One region of the Stutzerimonas sp. NM35 genome, then DNA from elsewhere that is predicted to be linked to it. Evidence: predicted binding sites of a transcription regulator. Region 1 holds the regulator's gene; the other holds the start of a gene.

Region 1 (10,636 bases):
AAGAGAGGATTTCCGATACACGGCGCCGAAAGAAGCCGGAATCGTCCACTACCAGGACCTTGACTGCCATAAAACACTCCTAGCGACAGCGCTCCCCCAGGGAGCGCTGTCCAACTGATCAGATCCTGCGTGCGTAACGCTTGAGCATGCTCGGCACATCGAGGATCAGAGCTATCCGACCGTCGCCCGTGATGGTCGCACCGGACATGCCTGGTGTGCCTTGCAGCATCTTGCCCAGCGGCTTGATCACCACCTCTTCCTGGCCCACCAGCTGATCGACGACGAAGCCGATGCTCTGGTTACCGACACTCAGGATCACCACATGACCTTCGCGCTGCTCCTCCTGCTGCGCGTCCTTCACCAGCCAGCGCTTGAGATAGAATAGCGGCAGCGCCTTGTCACGCACGATCACCACTTCCTGACCATCGACGACATTGGTGCGGGACAGATCGAGATGGAAAATCTCGTTGACGTTGACCAGCGGAAAAGCGAATGCCTGGTTGCCCAGCATCACCATCAGGGTCGGCATGATCGCCAATGTCAGCGGCACTTTGATCACCACGCGCGAGCCCTGGCCCTTGGCGGAGAAGACATTGACCGTACCGTTGAGCTGGGAAATCTTGGTCTTGACCACATCCATGCCGACGCCACGACCGGAGACGTCGGAGATCTCCGTCTTGGTCGAGAAACCCGCCGCGAAGATCAGGTTGTAGCACTCCAGATCACTCAGTCGCTCGGCTGCATCCTTGTCCAGCATGCCCTTCTCGATAGCCTTGGCACGCAGGATGTTGGCATCCATGCCTTTGCCGTCGTCACTGATGATCAGCAGGATGTGATCACCCTCCTGCTCGGCGGACAACACCACCTTGCCGGTGCGCGGCTTGCCTGCGGCTTCGCGCTCATCCGGCATCTCGATGCCATGATCGACCGCGTTACGCACCAAGTGCACCAGCGGATCGGCCAGAGCCTCGACGAGGTTCTTGTCCAGATCGGTTTCCTCACCGATCAGCTCAAGATTGATTTCTTTCTTCAGGTTGCGCGCCATGTCCCGGATCAGACGCGGGAACCGACCGAAGGCCTTCTTGATCGGCTGCATGCGCGTTTTCATCACCGCGCTTTGCAGGTCGCCAGTGACCACGTCGAGATTGGACACTGCCTTGGACATGGCCTCGTCGCCGCTGTCGGCACCCAGCCGCACCAACCGGTTACGCACCAGCACCAGCTCGCCGACCATGTTCATGATCTCGTCGAGCCGCGCCGTATCGACGCGTACCGTGGTTTCGGCTTCACTGGCCGGTTTTTCCGCCGCGGCCCTGGCAGGCGCGGCGGCAGCCTTGGCGGGTGCGGCTACGGGTTTCGCTGCAGCAGCTTTCGGCGCGGCGCCCGGCTTGGCTGAAGCGGGCGCAGATGCTGGTGCGACCACTTCCGCTTCGAACTTGCCTTTGCCATGCAACTGATCGAGCAAGGCCTCGAATTCATCATCGGTGATGTGATCGCCGCCTGCAGCGGGAGCAGAAGCGGAAACAGTCGTGGTATCGGCGCTTGCCTGCTGCGGCTCAGCGGCGGCAGGTACTTCGGCGAACTGTCCCTTTCCGTGCAACTGATCGAGCAGCGCCTCGAACTCATCGTCGGTGATCTCATCGCTGACAGGCGCCTCGCTAGCCCTGGGCGCAGAAGCAATCTGTGCGGCGCCGGAATCGATCTTGAACTGTCCCTGGCCATGCAGCTGATCGAGCAGCGATTCGAATTCAGCGTCAGTAATCTCATCGTCAGCGACGGCAGCAGAGGCGTTGCCCGCCGCATCGTCCAGCGCACCGAGCAACTGCTCGAACTCGTTATCCGCAGTCGCGGCTTCAGGCTCTGGCGCAACAGCGACAGGCTCGGCAGCCGGGGCATCCATGCTGGCCGGCTCGGCCAGGCGCGCCAATGCGGCCAGCAGTTCAGGTGTAGCCGGGGTCACTTCAGTGCGTTCACGCACCTGATTGAACATGGCATTGACGGCGTCCAGTGCCTGCAGCACGACATCCATCAGTTCCGGTTCAACGCGACGCTCACCCTTGCGCAGGATGTCGAAAACGTTTTCGGCGATATGGCAGCACTCGACCAGCTCATGCAGCTGGAGAAAGCCGGCACCGCCTTTTACCGTGTGAAAACCGCGAAAAATCGCATTGAGCAAGGCGGTATCGTCGGGGCTGCTTTCCAGCTCCACCAACTGCTCTGACAATAGTTCGAGAATCTCGCCGGCCTCTACCAGGAAGTCCTGGAGAATCTCCTCATCGGCGTCGAAGCTCATATTCACATCCCCTAAAAGCCCAGGCTCGAAAGCAGGTCGTCGACATCATCCTGACCGGACACGACATCCTCTCGTATATCGGCATGCATCTGCGGACCTTCACCATTGGAAGATTCTTTTTCTCGTTTTTGTCTTTCCTGCTCCAGGCGTATCGACTCGCAGTCGTGCCGGATACCCGCCATGCGATCGACCTGACCGGCCATCAGCACAAGATTGAGCAGGTTGCTTTCGAGCTCGCTGACCAGTCGGGTGACCCGCTTGATCACCTGCCCGGTCAGATCCTGAAAGTCCTGAGCCAGCATGATTTCGCTGAGATTCTGCGAGAGCTGACTGCCATCGTTCATGGAGCGCTGAAGAAACGAATCGACCCGGCGGACAAGATCCCTGAACTCTTCAGCATTCATGTCCCGGCGCATGAAGCGCTGCCAGTCAGCCGTCAGGCTCTGGGCTTCGTAGCTGACGTAGTTCACCAGTGGCGTCGACTCTTCCACCAGATCCATGGTGCGATTGGCCGCCTTTTCGGTCATCGTCACCACATAGGAAAGGCGATCGGTCGCATCGGTGATCGGCGATGGATCGCCGCCCGTGGCGCTGGTATCCATCTCGAGCTTGACGATGGCGTTGTGCAGTTCGCGCGTGAGCTTGCCGACCTCATGATAGAGGCTGTTGTTGCGAATCTGATTAAGCTCATTGAGCATCTGCGCAGTATCATCCAGGCGGCCTTGCTGCAGACTTTCGAGCAGCTGAGGCGCACGGGCTCGCAGAGTCGCTTCAAACTCCACAAGACTTTGTTCTGCTTGCGTCATAGTACCCTCGCGGCGCTACTTCAGCCGTTGACGCGCTCGAAGATCTTCTCGATCTTTTCCTTGAGCACCTGGGCCGTGAATGGCTTGACCACGTAGCCGTTAACACCGGCCTGTGCGGCTTCGATGATCTGGTCGCGCTTGGCTTCAGCGGTGACCATCAGGACCGGCAGGTGCTTGAGGCGCTCATCGGCGCGCACATGACGCAACAGGTCGATGCCGCTCATGCCGGGCATGTTCCAGTCAGTCACGAGGAAGTCGAAACTGCCACTCTTGAGCATGGGCAACGCGGTGGTGCCGTCGTCCGCTTCGGCGGTATTGGTGAAACCCAGATCGCGCAAGAGGTTCTTGATGATCCGTCTCATCGTCGAGAAGTCGTCAACGATGAGGATTTTCATGTTCTTGTCCAAGTACACCTCCGTAAATCCCGAAATCCCCAAAGCCCTGCTCACGGCTTTTCTGCGGGCTTCATCGATAAAGCCTGTAGGGCACCTCTAAAAACTACCTGCGTTGTCATCGCTGCGTTAAAAACAGGCTCAAAATGCTCATTTACAACTCGTAAACTGCGCTTTTTCGCCTGTTTTTGCCTTGCGCTGACTGCCTCGCCTACGTTTCTAGAGGCGCCCTGTAGAAAGCGGCCTCGAATGCTTTTTGCAAACCGGCGTCAGCGCGCGCGCCACTCACCGAGGCGGGCACGCAAACGTGCCGCGCATTGACTGTGCAACTGACTCACCCGCGACTCGCTGACCCCCAGAACCTGGCCGATCTCCTTCAAGTTCAACTCTTCGTCGTAGTACAGCGAAAGCACCAGCTTTTCACGTTCCGGCAGGTTGCTGATGGCCTCGGCCAGCGCCTGCTGAAAACGCTCGTCTTCGAGATCACGAAACGGCTCGGGATGCGCGCTGGCGGCATCTTCACCGAACTCTCCGTGCTCGCCTTCCTGAAGCAGATCATCAAAACTGAACAGGCGGCTGCCCAGAGTGTCACCCAGAATGCCGTAGTACTCATCCAGACTCAATTCAAGTTCGGCTGCAACCTCGTGATCTTTAGCGTCGCGACCGGTTTTCGCCTCGATGGCCCGAATCGCCTCGCTGACCATGCGCGAGTTGCGGTGCACCGAGCGCGGCGCCCAGTCGCCCTTGCGTACCTCATCGAGCATGGCCCCGCGAATGCGAATACCGGCATAGGTTTCGAAGCTCGCGCCTTTTCCCGAATCGTATTTCTTCGATGCCTCGAGCAGCCCGATCATGCCGGCCTGCAGCAGATCATCCACCTGCACGCTCGCCGGCAAGCGCGCCAACAGGTGATAGGCGATGCGCTTGACCAACGGCGCGTACTGGTCGATGAGCTGGTATTGCGAGTCTTTTGCCTGAGCCTTGCTGTAATACATACCCAATCCAGCCGGTGTCATTCGTGAGTGTCTGCGGCGGGCCTGACAAGGCGCTCCACAAAGAACTCCAGATGGCCGCGCGGAGTTGCCGGCAGCGGCCAGGTATCCACTTTCTGTGCGATGGCCTTGAACGCCAGCGAAGACTTGGCGCGCGGGTACGCCTCATAGACGGCACGCTGCTTCTGTACGGCCTTGCGCACAGATTCGTCGTAGGGCACCGCCCCCACATACTGTAGCGCCACATCGAGGAAGCGCTCGGTCACCTTGGCCAGTTTGGCGAACAGATTGCGCCCTTCCTGCGGTGCGTGTGCCATGTTGGCCAGCACGCGGAAACGGCTGATGCCGTAGTCACGGTTGAGCAACTTGATCAGGGCATAGGCGTCGGTAATCGACGTCGGCTCGTCCGTCACCACCAGCAGGACTTCCTGTGCGGCGCGGACGAAACTCACCACACCATCACCGATACCGGCGGCGGTGTCGATGATCAGCACGTCGATATCATCGCCAATGTCGCTGAATGCCTGGATCAGCCCAGAGTGCTGCAGACTGGACAGCTGCACCATGCTCTGGGTCCCGGAAGCCGCGGGCACGATGCGTATGCCGCCCGGCCCCTGGATCAGCACATCGCGCAGATCACATTCGCCGGCGATGACATCGGCCAGGGTACGCTTGGTGGTCAAACCCAGCAGCACATCGACGTTGGCCAGGCCAAGGTCGGCGTCGAGCAGCACCACCCTGCGACCGAGATCGGCCAACGCCAGCGCCAGATTGACCGACACGTTGGTCTTGCCGACGCCACCCTTGCCGCCAGTCACTGCAATCACCTGTACGGGATGAGTACCCATTTTCACACGCCTATATCTTGCTGGGGCCACAGGGCCATCGATGCGTTCAGCCGGAACGCGTCTTCATTGTCTGTATCACGGGACCAAGCCTTCATCCGACCTTCCGTGATGATCCGTTGTACAACCCGGTAAACATGTCTGCCATGGTCTCCTCGCTGGGAGACTCGTCCAATTGCAGGCTTACCGCCCGACTGACCAATTGATGACTGCGAGGCAACTGCAGGTCATCAGGGATGCGCGGTCCATCGGCCAGATAGGCTATCGGCAGATGCTGGCTAATCGTTAGCCCAAGCACGTCACCCAGGCTACCGGCCTCATCCAGCTTAGTCAGGATGCAGCCCGCCAGCCCGCAACGGCGATAGTTGTGCCAGGCTGCCTTCAATACCTGGCTCTGGCTGGTTGCCGCCAGCACCAGGTAGTTTTTCGATTTGATGCCACGATCGGCCAGGGTTTCGAGCTGCATGCGCATCATCGCATCACCTGCCGGAAGCCCGGCGGTATCGACGAGAATCAGGCGTTTGCGCGCCAGGGGCTGCAGCGTCTTGCCCAGCGGCTGGGCAGGGTCGATCTGAACGACTGGCACATCGAGGATACGACCCAGCGTTCTCAGTTGCTCCTGAGCGCCGATACGGTAGTTGTCCATGCTCGCCAGGGCGATACTCTGCGGCCCGTACTTGAGCACGTAGCGCGCCGCCAGCTTGGCCAGCGTGGTGGTCTTGCCGGCACCGGCCGGGCCGACCAGAGCGATGACGCCGCCCTCTTCCAGCGGCTCGACCTTGCTGACCTTGATCGATTGCGCCAGATGCGCCAGCAGCATGCGCCATGCCTGACGCGGCTCGGCCACGGTGGACACCTTCTCCAGCAGGCTGCGCGACAGATCAGCCGGCAGGCCGATACGCTGCAGACGGCGCCAGAGGCCAGCCTGCTGCGGGCGGCGGCTTTGCTCCTGGCCCCAGGCAATGGAGCCCAGCTGCACTTCGATCAACTCGCGCAGGCCTTGCAACTCACTGTGCATGGCCTCGACCGCACGGGAATCGAGCGAAGCCGTCGGTGCGGAAGGTGTCGCCTGGGCGACCGCAGCCGGCTTATCGTCAAGCAGTTGACGGTCCTTGCCGGCCTGCGCGCGTGACGGCGCACTCAGCTCGGCGTGGGCGCTGGCGATTCGCGCCTGGGTCTTGCGCAGTTCGGCCTCGAGCGCCGCATTCGGTTGCTTCGAGACGACCGGTTCCATCGGGTAATCGAGCACAGCGGTCAGCTCGACGCCGCCGGCGACACGGCGATTGCCCGTAATCACGGCATCGGCGCCCAGCTCGTCACGAATCATCTTCATGGCGATGCGCATGTCGGCTGCGAAGAAACGTTTGACCTGCATGGCCTGTACCCTCGGTTAATTCTGACCCACCGTCGCAACGATGGTGACCTGCTTGTTATCCGGTATTTCCTGGTAGGCCAGGACATGAATGCTGGGGACCGACAGGCGGGCGAATCGCGACAGCATCGCGCGAACCGGGCCAGCTACCAGCAGAATCGCCGGTTTGCCCAACATTTCTTGACGCTGTGCGGCATCTACCAGTGACCGTTGCAACTTTTCGGCCATTCCCGGCTCCAGGAGAATACCATCGTCGGCCCCCTGGCCAGCCTTCTGCAGACTGTTGAGCAATATCTGTTCCAATCTGGGTTCCAGAGTAATCACAGGCAGCTGCGGCTCTAGTCCCACAACGTTTTGCACGATTGCACGGGAAAGCGCGACCCGCACCGCCGCCACCATCGCGGCGGGATCTTGACTCTTGGCCGCGACATTGGCGATGGCCTCGGCGATGGTGCGGATATCACGCACCGGCACCTGCTCCTGCAGCAACGCCTGCAGCACCTTGAGCAGCGTCGAGAGGGAAATCATCCCCGGCACCAGCTCCTCGGCCAGCTTGGGCGAACTCTTGGCCAGCAACTGCATCAGTTGCTGGACTTCCTCGTGCCCCAACAGCTCATGGGCATGCTTGTGCAGGACCTGATTGAGGTGAGTCGCGATCACGGTGCTGGCATCGACCACCGTGTAGCCGAGCGACTGCGCCTGATCGCGCTGGCCGGCCTCGATCCACACCGCCTCCAGACCGAACGCCGGGTCCTTGGCCGCGATGCCGTTGAGCGGGCCGAACACCTGCCCCGGATTGATCGCCAGCTCGCGATCGGGATAGACCTCGGCCTCGGCCAGGCTCACGCCCATCAGCGTCAGCCGATAGGCATTGGGCAGCAGGTCGAGGTTGTCGCGGATGTGCACCGATGGCATCAGGAAGCCCAGGTCCTGGGAAAGCTTCTTGCGCACGCCCTTGATCCTGGCCAGCAGTTGCCCGCCCTGGTTGCGGTCGACCAGCGGGATCAGCCGGTAACCGACTTCCAGGCCGACCATATCCACCGGCGTGACGTCGTCCCAGCCCAGTTCCCGGGTTTCCGCCGCACGCTGTGCCGGGAGCATTTCCTGCTGCGTCTGGACTTCCTGCTCAGCCTTCAGCTTGACCTGCTTCTGGCGATGCCAGATCCAGTAGGCGCCGGCTGCGGCCACGGCACCGAGCCCGAGAAACGACATATGCGGCATGCCGGGAACCAGGCCCATGGCAATCATCAGCCCCGCGGATACGGCGAGCGCCTTGGGCGAGGCGAACATCTGCCGGTTGACCTGCTGGCCCATATCCTCGGAGCTGGTGACGCGAGTGACCATGATCGCCGCCGCAGTGGACAGCAGCAGCGACGGAATCTGCGCCACCAGGCCATCACCGATGGTCAGCAACGCATAGATCTGCCCGGCTTCGGAGAAGCTCAGGCCATGCTGGAGCATGCCGATGCCCATCCCGCCAAGCAGGTTGATGAACAGGATCAGCAGGCCGGCAATGGCGTCACCGCGAACGAACTTGCTGGCACCGTCCATGGAACCGTAGAAATCGGCTTCCGAAGAAACCTCGGTGCGGCGCTTTTTCGCTTCCTCCTGATCGATCAGGCCCGAGTTCAGGTCGGCGTCGATGGCCATCTGCTTGCCCGGCATGGCGTCGAGGGTGAAGCGCGCGCTCACTTCGGAAATACGCCCCGCACCCTTGGTCACCACGACGAAGTTGATGATCATCAGAATCGCGAAGACCACGATACCCACGACGTAATTGCCGCCGATCACCACATTGCCGAAGGCTTCGATCACATGACCGGCGGCGGTGCCCCCCTCATGACCGTGAATCAGCACGACCCGGGTAGAGGCGACGTTCAGCGCCAGACGCAGCAGCGTGGCGACCAGCAGCACGGTTGGAAAGACGGCGAAATCCAGCGGTCGCAAGGCATACACGCTGACCAGCAGCACGACGATGGACAGTGCGATATTGAAGGTGAACAGCACGTCCAGCAGGAACGGCGGCACCGGCAACATCATCATGCCGAGCATCACCAACAGCAGCAGCGGCACGCCGAGATTGCCTCGGCCAGCGCTCGCCAGGCCATTGCCTATCTGGATGATTTGCGTGCGATCCAATTTGAACCCCGGTAGAGCAGAACAAAGAATTGACGCAAACGCGCCCTGCCTCGGCTATAGCAAGAAGGGGTCCAACTTGCCGAGCCGCCATCTGCCCGGCCCGACCGCCATCGAACCGAGCCAGTCCCTGACAGTCTCAAATCCAGGGCCGTCGACAGACAGAAACGCCGATGCCCTTTCCGGCAGCAGTTGCCTCACCTCACTTAACAGGAGTCTTGCCATGAAACAGTGGTTTATCGCGGCACTCGCCAGCTGCACGGCGCTGGGCCTGCAGGCCGAAACCCTCAGCGTGCCGATCAATGCCGTATCGGCCCAGGGTGTCGGCGAATCCCTCGGCAACGTCAGGATCGAAACCAGCCAGTACGGCCTGGTATTTCGTCCCGAACTGTCCGGCCTCGACGCCGGCACCCATGGCTTCCATCTGCATGCCAAGGGCAGCTGCGAGCCCGCCGAAATCGACGGCAAAACCACCTCTGCAGGTGCAGCAGGCGGGCATTGGGACCCGAAGAACAGCGGCAAGCACGGCGAACCCTGGGGCGATGGCCACCAGGGCGATCTGCCGGCGCTGATGGTCGATTCCCAGGGCAAGGCCAACCAGCCGGTTCTCGCGCCCCGGCTGCAGAGCCTCGGCGATATCAAGGGCCTGGCGCTGATGGTGCACAAGGGCGGCGACAACCACGCCGACCATCCCGAGCCACTCGGCGGAGGCGGCGCCCGGGTCGCTTGCGGGGTGATCAATTAAAAGCCGAAAAAGAGCGCTGGAAGCTGAACGATATTGAAATCATCCCGCTTTCCAGCCTCCAGCGCTCTTGTCGGCTTTATGCGTCCCGACGCAAATCCGGCGGAATCGGCAGGTCGTTCAGGGGCTCGGGCCGCTTGCCCTTGCCCGAGCGGTACTGGCGCAGCTGGTAGACATAGGCCAGCACCTGCGCCACTGCCAGGTAGAGGCCAGCCGGGATTTCCTGTTCCAGCTCGGTGGAGTAATACACCGCCCGCGCCAGCGCGGGCGATTCGAGCACGGTCACCTGATGCTCCTGAGCGATCTCGCGAATCTTCAGGGCCACGAAGTCGCCACCCTTGGCCACCAGTATCGGCGCACCGCCCTTGCCGCCGTCATATTTCAGCGCCACGGCAAAGTGGGTCGGGTTGGTGATCACCACATCGGCCTCCGGCACGGCCTGCATCATCCGCCGCTGGGCTGCCTCGCGCTGCAGCTGGCGAATCCGCGACTTGACCTCGGGCTTGCCCTCGGCGTCCTTGTATTCGTCCTTGACCTCCTGCTTGGTCATCATCAGCTTCTGCTTGTTGTCCCAGAGCTGGAAAGGCACGTCCACCAAGGCGATCAGAATCAGCCCACAGGCCATCCACAACGCACACCAGCCGACGACTTCCACGCTATGGGCAATGGCCAGCTCCAGCGGCTGCTTGGCGATGGACAGCAGATCGTCCTGATAGGCATTGAGCACCAACAGCGCCACCGTCAGCACCACCAGGAACTTGCCGAGCGCCTTGAGCAGCTCCACCAGCGCCTTGGCCGAGAACATCCGCTTGAGGCCCGCGCCCGGATTCATTCGGCTGAACTTCGGTGCCATCGCCTTGGCTGAAAACAGCCAGCCCCCCAGCGAGATCGGACCGACGATGGAGACGATCAGCAACACGATCAGCAGCGGCATGATCGCTTCCAGCGCAAGCAAGCCGCTGTTCACCAGCAGCCTGACCATGGAGCTCTCATCCAGCAAGGCTTCACGGCTGAGGTCGAAACTGCCCTGCATCATCATCATCAGGCTACCGGCCAGA
Region 2 (10,636 bases), 1.5 Mb from region 1:
AACATCAAGGAGCGTCTGGAGAAGGAGCTGCTGCACAACGTCGCCCTGCGCGTCGAGGAAGGCGACTCGGCGGACAAGTTCAAGGTCTCCGGCCGTGGCGAGCTGCACCTGTCGGTACTGATCGAAACCATGCGCCGTGAAGGCTTCGAGCTGGCCGTGGGCCGTCCGGAAGTGGTGATCAAGGAAGTCGACGGCGAGAAGCAGGAGCCCTACGAAAACGTCATCATCGACATCGAAGAGCAGCATCAGGGCGCGCTGATGGAACAGATGGGCCTGCGCAAGGGCGATCTGACCAACATGGCGCCGGACGGCAAGGGCCGCATCCGTCTGGAATACACCATTCCGGCGCGTGGCCTGATCGGCTTCCGCAACAACTTCCTGACCATGACCTCGGGCACCGGCATCCTCACCTCTACCTTCAGCCACTACGGGCCGATCAAGGGCGGTGAAGTCACCAACCGGCAGAACGGCGTACTGGTCTCCATGGCCACCGGCAAGGCGCTGACCTACTCGCTGGAAACCCTGCAGAGCCGTGGCAAGCTGTTCCTCGAACCCGGCCAGGAAATCTACGAAGGCCAGCTGGCCGGCATCCACAGCCGCGATAACGACCTGGTGATCAACCCCACCAAGGGCAAGAAACTCGACAACATGCGCGCCTCCGGCAAGGATGAAGTCATCGCCCTGGTGCCGCCGATTAAGTTCACCCTTGAACAGGCTCTGGAGTTCATCGACGACGACGAACTGGTCGAAGTGACGCCCAAGTCGATCCGCCTACGCAAGAAGATTCTCGACGAGAACCAGCGCAAGCGCGCCGCCAAGAACTGAGTTCAGCGGTAGCTGAAAGCCCCCGTCAGCGTGAGCTGGCGGGGGCTTTTTCGTTCAGGTGATGCGGGTGTCCCGCATTCGTCAGTCTTGCATCCCGCTATCTGCTGCCTTGTCTTACCGGGGCTTGGGTTGGGACAGGCAAGGGGCCGTCAATCGATAAGGCTAAAGTGTGCCCCGTCGTTGCCGCTAACCTCAGCAGATAACCTGCCTGGGTCCCTTAGCCATGAATCCTCTGGCCTCGCTCAACTCTTCCACTTCCCGTGCCGCGCAAGCCGGCCAGCCCGCCACAGCGCGTAACGATGTCGCCGATGCCCAGGCCACTCTGGCCAATCGGCTCACTGAAAAGCTGGGGCTGCAGCCGGGGGCGCTCAACGGCAAGCGCGATGATTTCACGCCCGAGAAGGTCGCTGAGCGAGTGCTGGGTTTCATCGAGCAACGCCTGCAGCAAGAAGCGGCTGCCGGTGCCGATCCGGCCAGGCTGAACAAGCTGCTTGGCCAGGCCCGCGATGGCGTGGAGAAGGGCTTCGCCGAGGCCCGCAAGATTCTCGATGGCATGGGGGTGCTGGGTGGCCAGGTCGCCAGCGATATCGATGACACCTACGCGCGCATTCAGGATGGCCTGAGTGGCCTCGACAAGCGTTTCGGCAGCGCGCCGGCAATGGCGGACAAGGTTGCGTTGAGCGGCTATAGCGAGCGCTTCAGCGCCCTGGCGGAAACCTTCGAGCTGTCCGTCACCACCCGCGACGGTGACCGTCTGCGCATCTCCGTGGCGCAGGCTTCGGCCAGTTGGACGCAGAAGGGTTTCGCTGTGGCTGGCAATGGCGGCTCTACGGCTGTGGTGGCGAGCAGTCAGTCCGGCAGCCTGCAGATCGGCGGTTGGCAGGTCAGTGTCGAAGGCGAGCTGGACGATGGCGAGATCAAGGCGCTGGAGAAACTCTTCAGCCAGGTACAGGAGCTGTCCGAGAAATTCTATGTGGGCGACCTGGCCGGCGCTTTCGATCGCGCCATGGCGCTGGACATGGACAGTGAGCAACTGGCGTCGATGTCACTGCACCTGACCCAGACCAGCGTGCGCCAGGCCACCGATGCCTACGGCGCCGTGGCCGGGCAGGGCGCCAGTGCGGTCAACACCGACCTGCAGGCGTATGCGCAGGGCCTGCTCGATGCATTGCGCAGTGCCAGCGGCCTGACGCAAGACGCCGGTGGCCTGCTCAAGGACCTGCTCAAGGGTGGCTTCTCGCTCAACGAGCGATTCGACCTTCCCCGCCTGGAAAAGGCCGAAAGCCTCAACCGCAGCCTGCTCGATGGCCTGCAGGCGCTGCTTGATGGTCAGGCCGGAAAGGGCGCTGCCGCGAGCTGATCATGCTCGATGGCAAGCCGCGCCGCTGGATGCCCTGAGCGACTCCCTGCGGTGCTGATAAACGGCGAGCAGGTCGTGTGCTTCGATGAGAGTCTGATGGCCGTGCCGACAGGAATGTTTTGGGGGCGCTGACATTCATGCCGGCCATACAGAGATGCCGGCAGGATACGGCACGGTTTTTCAGTCATTGAGCAGCGCATCGATCGCGCAGCCGACGCGGGCGTTACCCCAGTGGCGGCCGTTGATGTAGATGGGCATGGCAAGGTCGCAGAGCAGCTCGCCGGTGTCGCGGATATAGGTGCGTACCAGCAGGGCCGTGGTGTTCTTCGCGGCGCGCAGTTCGCCGGGGTTTTCGAATTTGCGGTTGCAGCGGTTGCCGACCAAGTCGGTGGCCTGGTCGCCGGTCAGGGGTTTGGAGAATTTCAGGTTGTGCGCCGACAGGTAGCCATCGACGTTGACCCCGACCGCATAGTTGCAGCCGGGTGTGGCGGCCAGGCCGGCTTCCAGGTGTTTCTGGCAGCGCTGGGTGAAGGCTTCGCTCCAGGCCAGCTTGTACTTGGGCGGTACGCTGTTGCCGAGCGGCTGGTAGTTGCGGTCGAAGACGTCGATGCCTTCGCGGCTCATCTCGATCAGCTCCGCCTGCAGGGCATCGCGCAGTTCGCGGGTCCTGGCCACGACCAGATCGAATACGCCGATGCCGATCTTGAAGCGCGAGACCAGTTCCTGAACGGCTTCGGTGTCCTGAGCCAGCTCCCCGGTGCGTGTCTCGGAGTCGCTCATGTGGCTGGCCACGTCCGCTGAAAGCTGGTGGATGTGGGTGACGTTCTCGTGCACCTGAACGTTGGAGGCGGAAAGCTCTTCCATGGAGCTGGCGATATGCAGCAGCTGTACGCCGGTCTGTTCGAAGTCTGCGACCATCTCTTCGAACTGCTGCGCCGAGCGGCTGACCACGTCACGGGTCTGTTGCACATCGGCGTTGATTTCGTCGTTCGCTTCGCGGGTGTGGCTGACCAGTTTCAGCATGGTGTCGATGTTGCCGGAGATTTCCACCGAGGCCTTGTTGACACGTTCGGCCAGGGTGCGGACTTCATCGGCGACCACGGCGAAGCCGCGCCCGGCCTCTCCGGCGCGGGCGGCTTCGATGGCGGCGTTGAGCGCCAGCAGGTTGGTCCGGTCGGCCACGTCGCGGATCAGCGCGGCGATCTGGTTGATGCTGGCCGAGCGCTGGGACAGGTCCTCGACGGTCTGGTTGAAGGTCTGCACCTTGTCGCCAACCTGGTTGATCTTGCGGGAAATGTCCTGCATCTCGCCCAGCGAAACCCGCGCGTTTTCGAGGTTGGCGTTGGTCGAGTCGGAGATGATCTGGGTGCTGCGCGACACTTCGCTGATCGCTGCGGTGGCCTCGGTACTGGCGGTGAATACGGTTTCGGTCATGCTCACCTGCTCGCGGGCGCTTTGGCCGGTGTCGGCGATGCGGGTCTTGACCAGCAGGGCCTCGCGGGCGATGGGGATGGTCATCTTGCGGATTTCGCTGATGACCTGGCGCATCTGCGCGGCGAAGCGGTTGTAGCTTTCGGCCAGTTCACGGAATTCATCGTGGGAGCGAGGTTGAAGGTTCTGGGAGAAGTCGCCACCGTCGTCGCCGATTTCGTTGAAGGCCGCGATCATCGAGCGGACCGGCGTGAGGATCAGGTGGCGCAGGTAGAGCGTCTGCCCGACGAGCCATACCAGCCCCAGCACGCTCAGGATGATGACCGCCGTGAGGCCGCCATCCAGCGAGGCGTTGATGCGCGCCGCCAGTTCAGCGGAGACATCATCGCTGGCCAGCGCAGCGGCGATGTAGTGCTTCTGCTCAAGGTAGATGTACAGGTAGCCAAGGTTGATCGCGTAGAGCAGGAAAAAGCTCGCGAGCTTCTTGCTCAGAGAATTCCAGAAGGTCTTCTCGCTCCACTCGTACAACTCCTTCAGGATGCCCATCGATATTTCCTCGTCATGTTCTTGTTATGCGTTTGCAGAAGCGCTGAGTGCACGGCGGATTCGGCATGCAGCATAGGGGCGTGCAGATGTTTTCCGATGTCTTCGATCAATATCGGCACCCCGGGCGCAAATATGAATATTTTGACGCCAATGATCTGCACCTTTACACGGGGGTGGCCGCTATATACTTGCCCAACTGGCTTCCGGTTGCCGCTGAGAGGCTGTCGAAAAACCACCTGTCAGCCACTGTGGCGGACGCAACGAATCGAATGGCTGAACCGTTGGCAGCGTTCCTGCCTGGTTCAATCGCCCGGAAGGAATATTCATGCTCAACAACGATGTCCTGCGCAGCCTGCGTTATACCCTGAACGCAAGCGACGCGAAAATGGCCGAGATCGCCCAGCTCACAGGCTGCGAAATTCCCGAAGCTGAAATGCTGGCCTACCTGAAGAAGGAGGACGAGGTCGGTTACAAGCCCTGCGGCGACCGTATCATGGCGTACTTCCTCGATGGGCTGGTGATCTACAAGCGCGGCAGGGACGAAAGCCGGCCTGCACCGCCGATAGAGCTGCCCATTACCAACAATCTGATCCTGAAGAAGCTGCGCGTGGCCTTCGAGTTGAAGGAAGAGGATATGCACGAGATTCTCAAGGCCGCCGATTTCCCGATATCCAAGCCGGAACTCAGCGCGCTGTTCCGCAAGGCCGGGCATAGCAACTACCGCGCATGCGGCGATCAGTTGCTGCGCAACTTCCTCAAGGGCCTGACGCTGCGCTGCAGATAATCGGCCAGTGCCGGTGCCGAAGCCTTTATGGCGTCGGCGCATCACCCTGGCATTCATCGCCAGCATGGCCCCTGTACCGAGCACTCCAGCCCTGGCCGCATGTTGCGCAAGCATCGTTTAGCGGCGCCTGGGTGAGCGGGATCGAGTGTGAATGCAATAGGCGCGCGGAACGATCCAGCCACGGCTGCAGCCAAACGGGTGAAAGCATTGGACAGGGTGCCGCATGACGTTCTCGATAGTTGCCAGATGTCCACGGACCGGCCAGTTCGGTATCGCCGCCGCCACCGCCATGCCCGCGGTGGGTAAATTGCTGGCCCATGCCGCGGCGGGTGTCGGTGCCGTGGCAACCCAGGCGCGGATCAATCCCTATCTGGGTATCGACGGGCTGGACTTTCTGCGGAAGGGCCTTTCAGCGGCTGAGGTGATCGAGCATCTCAAGAGTACCGACCCCTGTCTGTCACAACGGCAGGTAGCCGTGATCGACAGCCGGGGACGGACCGATTGCTGGACCGGGGCTCAATGCCTGCCCTGGTCTGGCGCCATCGGCGGCGATGGTTTTTCCGCACAGGGCAATCGGCTGGTCGGAAGGCAGGTGCTCGAGGTGGTGGCCGATACGCTCGACCGCACCGGTTCCCTGCCACTGGTGGAGCGTTTGCTGGAGGCGCTTTCCGCGGGTGATGACTGCGGTGGCGACCGCCATGGTGAGTCCTCGGCAACCATCTATGTGGTCGATCGCGAAGCGTATCCGCTCTGGGATATTCGCGTTGACCATCACCCGGACCCGGTGGCCGAGCTACGCCGGCTGCATGGGGTGTTCGAGCGCGAAGTATTGCCCGAAATGCTGCGCATGCCGACTCGCGACAACCCCGCCGGAGCCGCTGGAGAGGATTCGGTCTGATCCATGTTCCCCTGCATGCAGCACGGCTTCAACGGCTTATCCTTTTTGCTCCCGTCAGCGGAATGCGACAGTCGCTATATTCATAGTGCTGAGCTTCCGCAATGCGCTGAAACAAGCCGGAGGGGGGAAGCCAAGGAACGTCGTGGCTGCGCTCAGTCCAACACAACGACTCGCCACCAAGGAGTAACAGTGATGGGCCAGACCGGATTGCGTTGCCGCTGGGCCGATGGACTGGGCTGGGCGTTGCTTTACGGCGCGCTCTGGGCATTGTTCACCGGCAGCAGCGGCTGGCTGCTGGGGGTGCCGAGTATTTTGTCGGCGGTGGGGCTTTCGTTGTGGTTGGGAATCAGGCCCTGGAGGCTCTCGCTGACGGCTCTGCCAGGCTTTCTCCGGTTCTTTCTCTGCAGGATGGTCATGGGTGGCTGGGACGTGGCGTGGCGTGCCCTGCATCCTCGATGTCCGCTGCAACCGGCATGGCATCAATATTCGCTTGCCAGCCAGTCGCCGCGGATGCGTCTGTTGCTGTCGGCCATGGTCGGGCTGTTGCCGGGGACGCTGGTCTCGCGTATCGATGGTGAGCGGATGCAGGTCCACGTGCTGGACGAGCGCTTGCCCTGGCGGGCTACCATCGCTGAACTCGAACAGCGCCTCGAACGGCTGCTTGGCGCGAGTGGGAAGCGCTGATGGCCGTGTTTTCGGCGCTGCTGTTGCTGACCCTGATCATGGGCCTGTGGCGGGTGCTGCGTGGGCCGGGGTGGGTCGGTCGGCTGCTGGCGGTGCAGTTGTTCGGTACTACCGGCACCGCGCTGCTGCTGGTGCTGGCGCAGTGGCAGGACGCGCCGGCGCTGCGCGATGCGGCGCTGGTGCTGGCCCTGCTGGCGGCGATGATCAGCGTCGCACTGGTACAACTGCTGCGGCGCAGCCACCATGAATGAGCTGCTCGCCCTTTTCAGCTGGCTGCTGCTGGCCGGCGGGCTGCTGTTCTTTGCCGCCGGCAGTATCGGGCTGCTGCGCTTTCCCGACACCCTGAGCCGCCTGCACGCGCTGACCAAGGCCGATACCCTCGGCCTCGGTCTGGTAGTCGCCGGGCTTGCACTGCGCGCGGGCAGCCTGCTGGAAGTGGCGCAGATGCTGCTGATCTGGTTGCTGGTGCTGGCTTCGGGCACCACCGCTTGCCAGCTGCTGGCGCGCCAGTGCGAGGAGAGCGGCGATGACTGACTGGCTGCTCGATGCGGTGCTCGGGTTGTTGCTGCTGGGCCTGGCCGGCGGCGCGCTGCATGTGCGCCAGCTGTATGCCGGGGTGCTGCTGTTCATCGCCTTTGGGCTGGTGCTGGCGCTGGTCTGGGCACGTCTGGGTGCCGCCGACCTGGCGCTGGCCGAGGCGGCTATCGGCGCAGGATTGACTGGCGTACTGCTGTTCGCCGCCCTTTCGCGTCAGCCGCTGGAATGCCGCGAGCCACGTCTGCCAGGCCGCCGGCGATTGGCCGCCGTGCTGGTGCTGCTGCCGTTACTGTTCCTGCTGTTGCCGCCGTTGGCACCGCTTGGCGAGCTGGAGTCGCGGGTTCCGCGGCAGATCGATGCCGCGCTGGCGCACAGTGGCGTCGAGCATCCGGTGACGGCGGTACTGCTCAATTTCCGTGCCTGGGACACGCTGCTGGAGCTGGCGGTGCTGCTGCTGGCGTTGCTCGGTGCGCGCCAGCTGGGGCCGGTGCGGTTGCAACTGAGCGAACCCTGGCCGTTGCTGCGGGCCTGGAGCCGAACGCTTGCGCCATTGCTGGTGCTGGCCGGCGGCTATGTGCTCTGGCGCGGCGCGGCTTCGCCGGGCGGGGCGTTCCAGGCGGGCGCGCTGCTGGCGGCGGGTATCGTCCTGCTGCGTCTGGCCGGTGCGCTACCGGCGCTGCGCTGGCGCTTCTGGCCGCTGCGGCTGCTGGTGCTGGCGGGTCTGCTGCTGTTCATCGGCGTGGCTGCGTCGTGCGCCTGGTTCGGGGACGGCTGGCTGCGTTATCCGGCTGCCTGGGCCAAGCCGCTGATTCTCTTCATCGAGGCTGCGGCGACGCTGTCCATCGCGGCCAGCCTGAGCCTGCTGGTGATCGGCGATGATCCGGAGCGGCAGCCATGAGCGCCATGCTGTTCTGGATCGCTGTCGGTCTTGCGCTATGGCTGATCGGCCTGCACGGGCTGCTGACGCTGCGTCAGGCGCTGCGGCGGATCATCGCCATCAACCTGATGGGCAGCGGCGTGTTTCTGGTGATGATTGCCCTGGCCGCGCGCCACGACCCGAGCGATCCGTTGCTGGTGGCGCTGGTGGTCACCGGGTTGGTGGTGGCAGTCAGCGCCACCGCGCTGGCGCTGCGCTTGAGCAGTGCGCTGGCCTCGTCATCGGAGCGCAAGCGATGAGTGCCGCGCTGGTCAGCCTGCTGCTGCCATTGGTCGGCGCACTGCTGTTGATTCTGCTGCGCCCGGCGCATAGCGGGCGCTGGGTGATCGTGCTGAGCCTGGGCGCACTGGTGGCGGCGATCATGGCGCTGCATCTGGTGCTCGATCATGGCGAGCGCAGCCTGCTCATCGGTGGCTGGGAGGCCGGGCTGGCGATTCGCTTTCGGCTGACGCCGTTGGCGGCGCTGCTGCTGGTATTCAGCGCCGGATTGCACCTGCTGGTGGCGCTTTATGCGGCGCGCATCGCCCATGCCGCCGGCAGCGAGGATTACTGGCCGTTGTCCTGCCTGCTGCATGCGGCTTTGGCCGCGCTGTGGCTGTCGGCGGACCTGTTCAACCTCTATGTGACCCTGGAGTTGCTCAGCCTGGCGGCCGTGGCGCTGGTGGCGCTGGCCGGGCGAAAGGCCTGGAAGTCGGCGCTTAACTACCTGCTGCTGTCGCTGGCCGGTTCGCTGGCCTATCTGCTGGGTGTGGCGCTGATCTACGGGCGCTACGGCGTGCTCGATCTGGCCTTGCTGGCGCAGCTGACCGAGGCCGATGGTGTGACTCATTTGGCGCTGCTGCTGATGACGGTCGGGCTGATGCTCAAGGCCGCGCTATGGCCGCTGCACCTGTGGCTGCCGCCGGCTCACGCGGCGGCGCCGACCGCGGTCAGCGCATTGCTCTCGGCGCTGGTGGTCAAGGGGCCGCTGTATATCCTCTGGTTGCTCTGGAGCGAGATCGCGCCGGAAGCATTCGGGCGTGACGCCGGCCTGCTGTTCGGCACGGCGGGTGTGCTGGCGCTGGTTGTCGGGGGTTGGTCGGCACTGCGGACACCCCATCTGAAAACGCTGGTGGCCTATTCCACCGTCGCCCAGCTCGGCTATGCCCTGCTGGCCCTCGGCTTGCTGCTGCATCTCGACGAACCGCGTCTGCATGCGGCGCTGTGGTTGTTCGTGCTGGCCCACGGACTGGCCAAGGTGTCGATGTTTCTGGCTGCCGGCGAGTTGCAGAGCATTCTGGGCAGCAGGCGGGTGACAGGCATGAAGGGCGCCAGCCAGAACGTGCCGATTGCCCTGGCCGCTTTCGCGGTTGCAGGCGGCAGTCTGGTCGGGTTGCCGCCCAGTGGCGGCTTTCTGGCCAAGTGGCTGCTGCTGCAGCCGCTATTCGAGCGTCCGCAACACTGGCCCTGGGCCGTCGGGGTGCTGCTCGGCACGCTGATGTCCTCTGCCTACGTATTCCGTGTCGTCGCCCATGGGTTCGACCGGGCACGACCGAATCCACCGAGCATCCACCCGGATCGTCCGGCCCAGTGGCTGGCGCTGTTGCCGGCGTTGCTGGTCTGGGGGCTGGCGCTGATCAGCGAGCCGCTGCTGCTCTGGCTGGGAGGGCTCGGTCGATGAACTGGTACAGCGTGCTGCCGCTGGGGATCGTGCTCAGCTCGTTGCTGCCGGGGCTGGTGATCTTCGCCTTGAGCGAGGATCGCCAGCGTCTGCGTGTAACCCTTAACCTGCTCGGCGTGACCCTCAAGCTGCTGCTGGTCGGCAGCATGCTCTATGGCGTCAGCCAGGGCAGCGAGTACCGTTTCAGTGTGCCGCTGCTGCCCGGCGCGCCGCTGGTGCTGCAGGCCGATGCGCTGTCGCTGCTGTTCGTCGCGCTGTCGTCGCTGCTGTGGGCGGTCACCACGGTCTACGCCATCGGCTATCTGGAAGACGCGCCGCTGCGCTCGCGTTTCTTCGGCTACTTCAGCCTGTGCGTCAGCGCCACGGTAGGCCTGGCACTGGCGGGCAATCTGGTCAGCTTCCTGTTGTTCTACGAGCTGCTGACGCTGGCGACCTTCCCGCTGGTGGTGCATCGCGGCACGCCGGAATCGCTGGCAGCCGGGCGCGTCTATCTGGCTTACACAGTGGGTGGCGGCGCGCTGGTGCTGATGGGCGTGGCGTTGTTGCACAGCCTGGCCGGCACGCCGGACTTCCAGGCCGCCGGCTACCTGCTCGATCAGGTCGACGAGCATGACCTGGCATTGCGCGTGGCCTTTGCCTTGCTGATTTGCGGCCTCGGCGTGAAGGCCGCGCTGATTCCGCTGCACGGCTGGTTGCCACGGGCCATGGTCGCACCGGCGCCGGTCAGCGCCCTGCTGCACGCGGTGGCCGTGGTCAAGGCAGGCGCGTTCGGCATCGTGCGGGTGGTCTACGACGTATTCGGCGCCGAGGCGCTGACGCGCCTGGACCTCACCGGTCCGCTGCTCTGGCTGGCGGCGGCGACCATCCTCTACGGCTCGTTGCGCGCGCTGCAGCAGCAGGAGCTGAAGAAGCGCCTGGCCTACTCGACCATCAGCCAGGTGTCCTACGTGACCCTGGGCGTCGCACTGCTCGGT

Evidence for each region. Region 1 encodes FliA, which starts transcription of late flagellar genes. Its sites were predicted from a motif close to CTAAAGTTTNNNNNNNNNNNGCCGNTAA; they were not measured.
Region 2: the regulator FliA is predicted to act here: its motif matches at 4,272-4,299, upstream of ACYCFC_RS16455 (methyl-accepting chemotaxis protein).

The regions. Positions count from the first base shown of each region.
Region 1 covers NZ_CM137728.1:551,254-561,889, reverse strand. The annotation lists gene ACYCFC_RS02645 (protein-glutamate methylesterase/protein-glutamine glutaminase) at 1-70, opposite strand, end outside; gene ACYCFC_RS02640 (chemotaxis protein CheA) at 119-2,293, opposite strand; gene ACYCFC_RS02635 (protein phosphatase CheZ) at 2,305-3,099, opposite strand; gene ACYCFC_RS02630 (chemotaxis response regulator CheY) at 3,120-3,494, opposite strand; gene fliA (RNA polymerase sigma factor FliA) at 3,761-4,486, opposite strand; gene fleN (flagellar synthesis regulator FleN) at 4,504-5,331, opposite strand; gene flhF (flagellar biosynthesis protein FlhF) at 5,423-6,703, opposite strand; gene flhA (flagellar biosynthesis protein FlhA) at 6,719-8,839, opposite strand; gene sodC (superoxide dismutase [Cu-Zn] SodC) at 9,060-9,581, shown strand; gene flhB (flagellar biosynthesis protein FlhB) at 9,658-10,636, opposite strand, start outside.
Region 2 covers NZ_CM137728.1:3,562,134-3,572,769, reverse strand. The annotation lists gene typA (translational GTPase TypA) at 1-825, shown strand, start outside; gene ACYCFC_RS16460 (DUF5610 domain-containing protein) at 1,049-2,185, shown strand; gene ACYCFC_RS16455 (methyl-accepting chemotaxis protein) at 2,366-4,162, opposite strand; gene ACYCFC_RS16450 (YehS family protein) at 4,488-4,946, shown strand; gene ACYCFC_RS16445 (DUF1028 domain-containing protein) at 5,170-5,844, shown strand; gene ACYCFC_RS16440 (Na+/H+ antiporter subunit E) at 6,037-6,528, shown strand; gene ACYCFC_RS16435 (monovalent cation/H+ antiporter complex subunit F) at 6,528-6,779, shown strand; gene ACYCFC_RS16430 (cation:proton antiporter) at 6,772-7,062, shown strand; gene ACYCFC_RS16425 (MnhB domain-containing protein) at 7,055-7,963, shown strand; gene ACYCFC_RS16420 (NADH-quinone oxidoreductase subunit K) at 7,960-8,241, shown strand; gene ACYCFC_RS16415 (complex I subunit 5 family protein) at 8,238-9,662, shown strand; gene ACYCFC_RS16410 (complex I subunit 5 family protein) at 9,659-10,636, shown strand, end outside.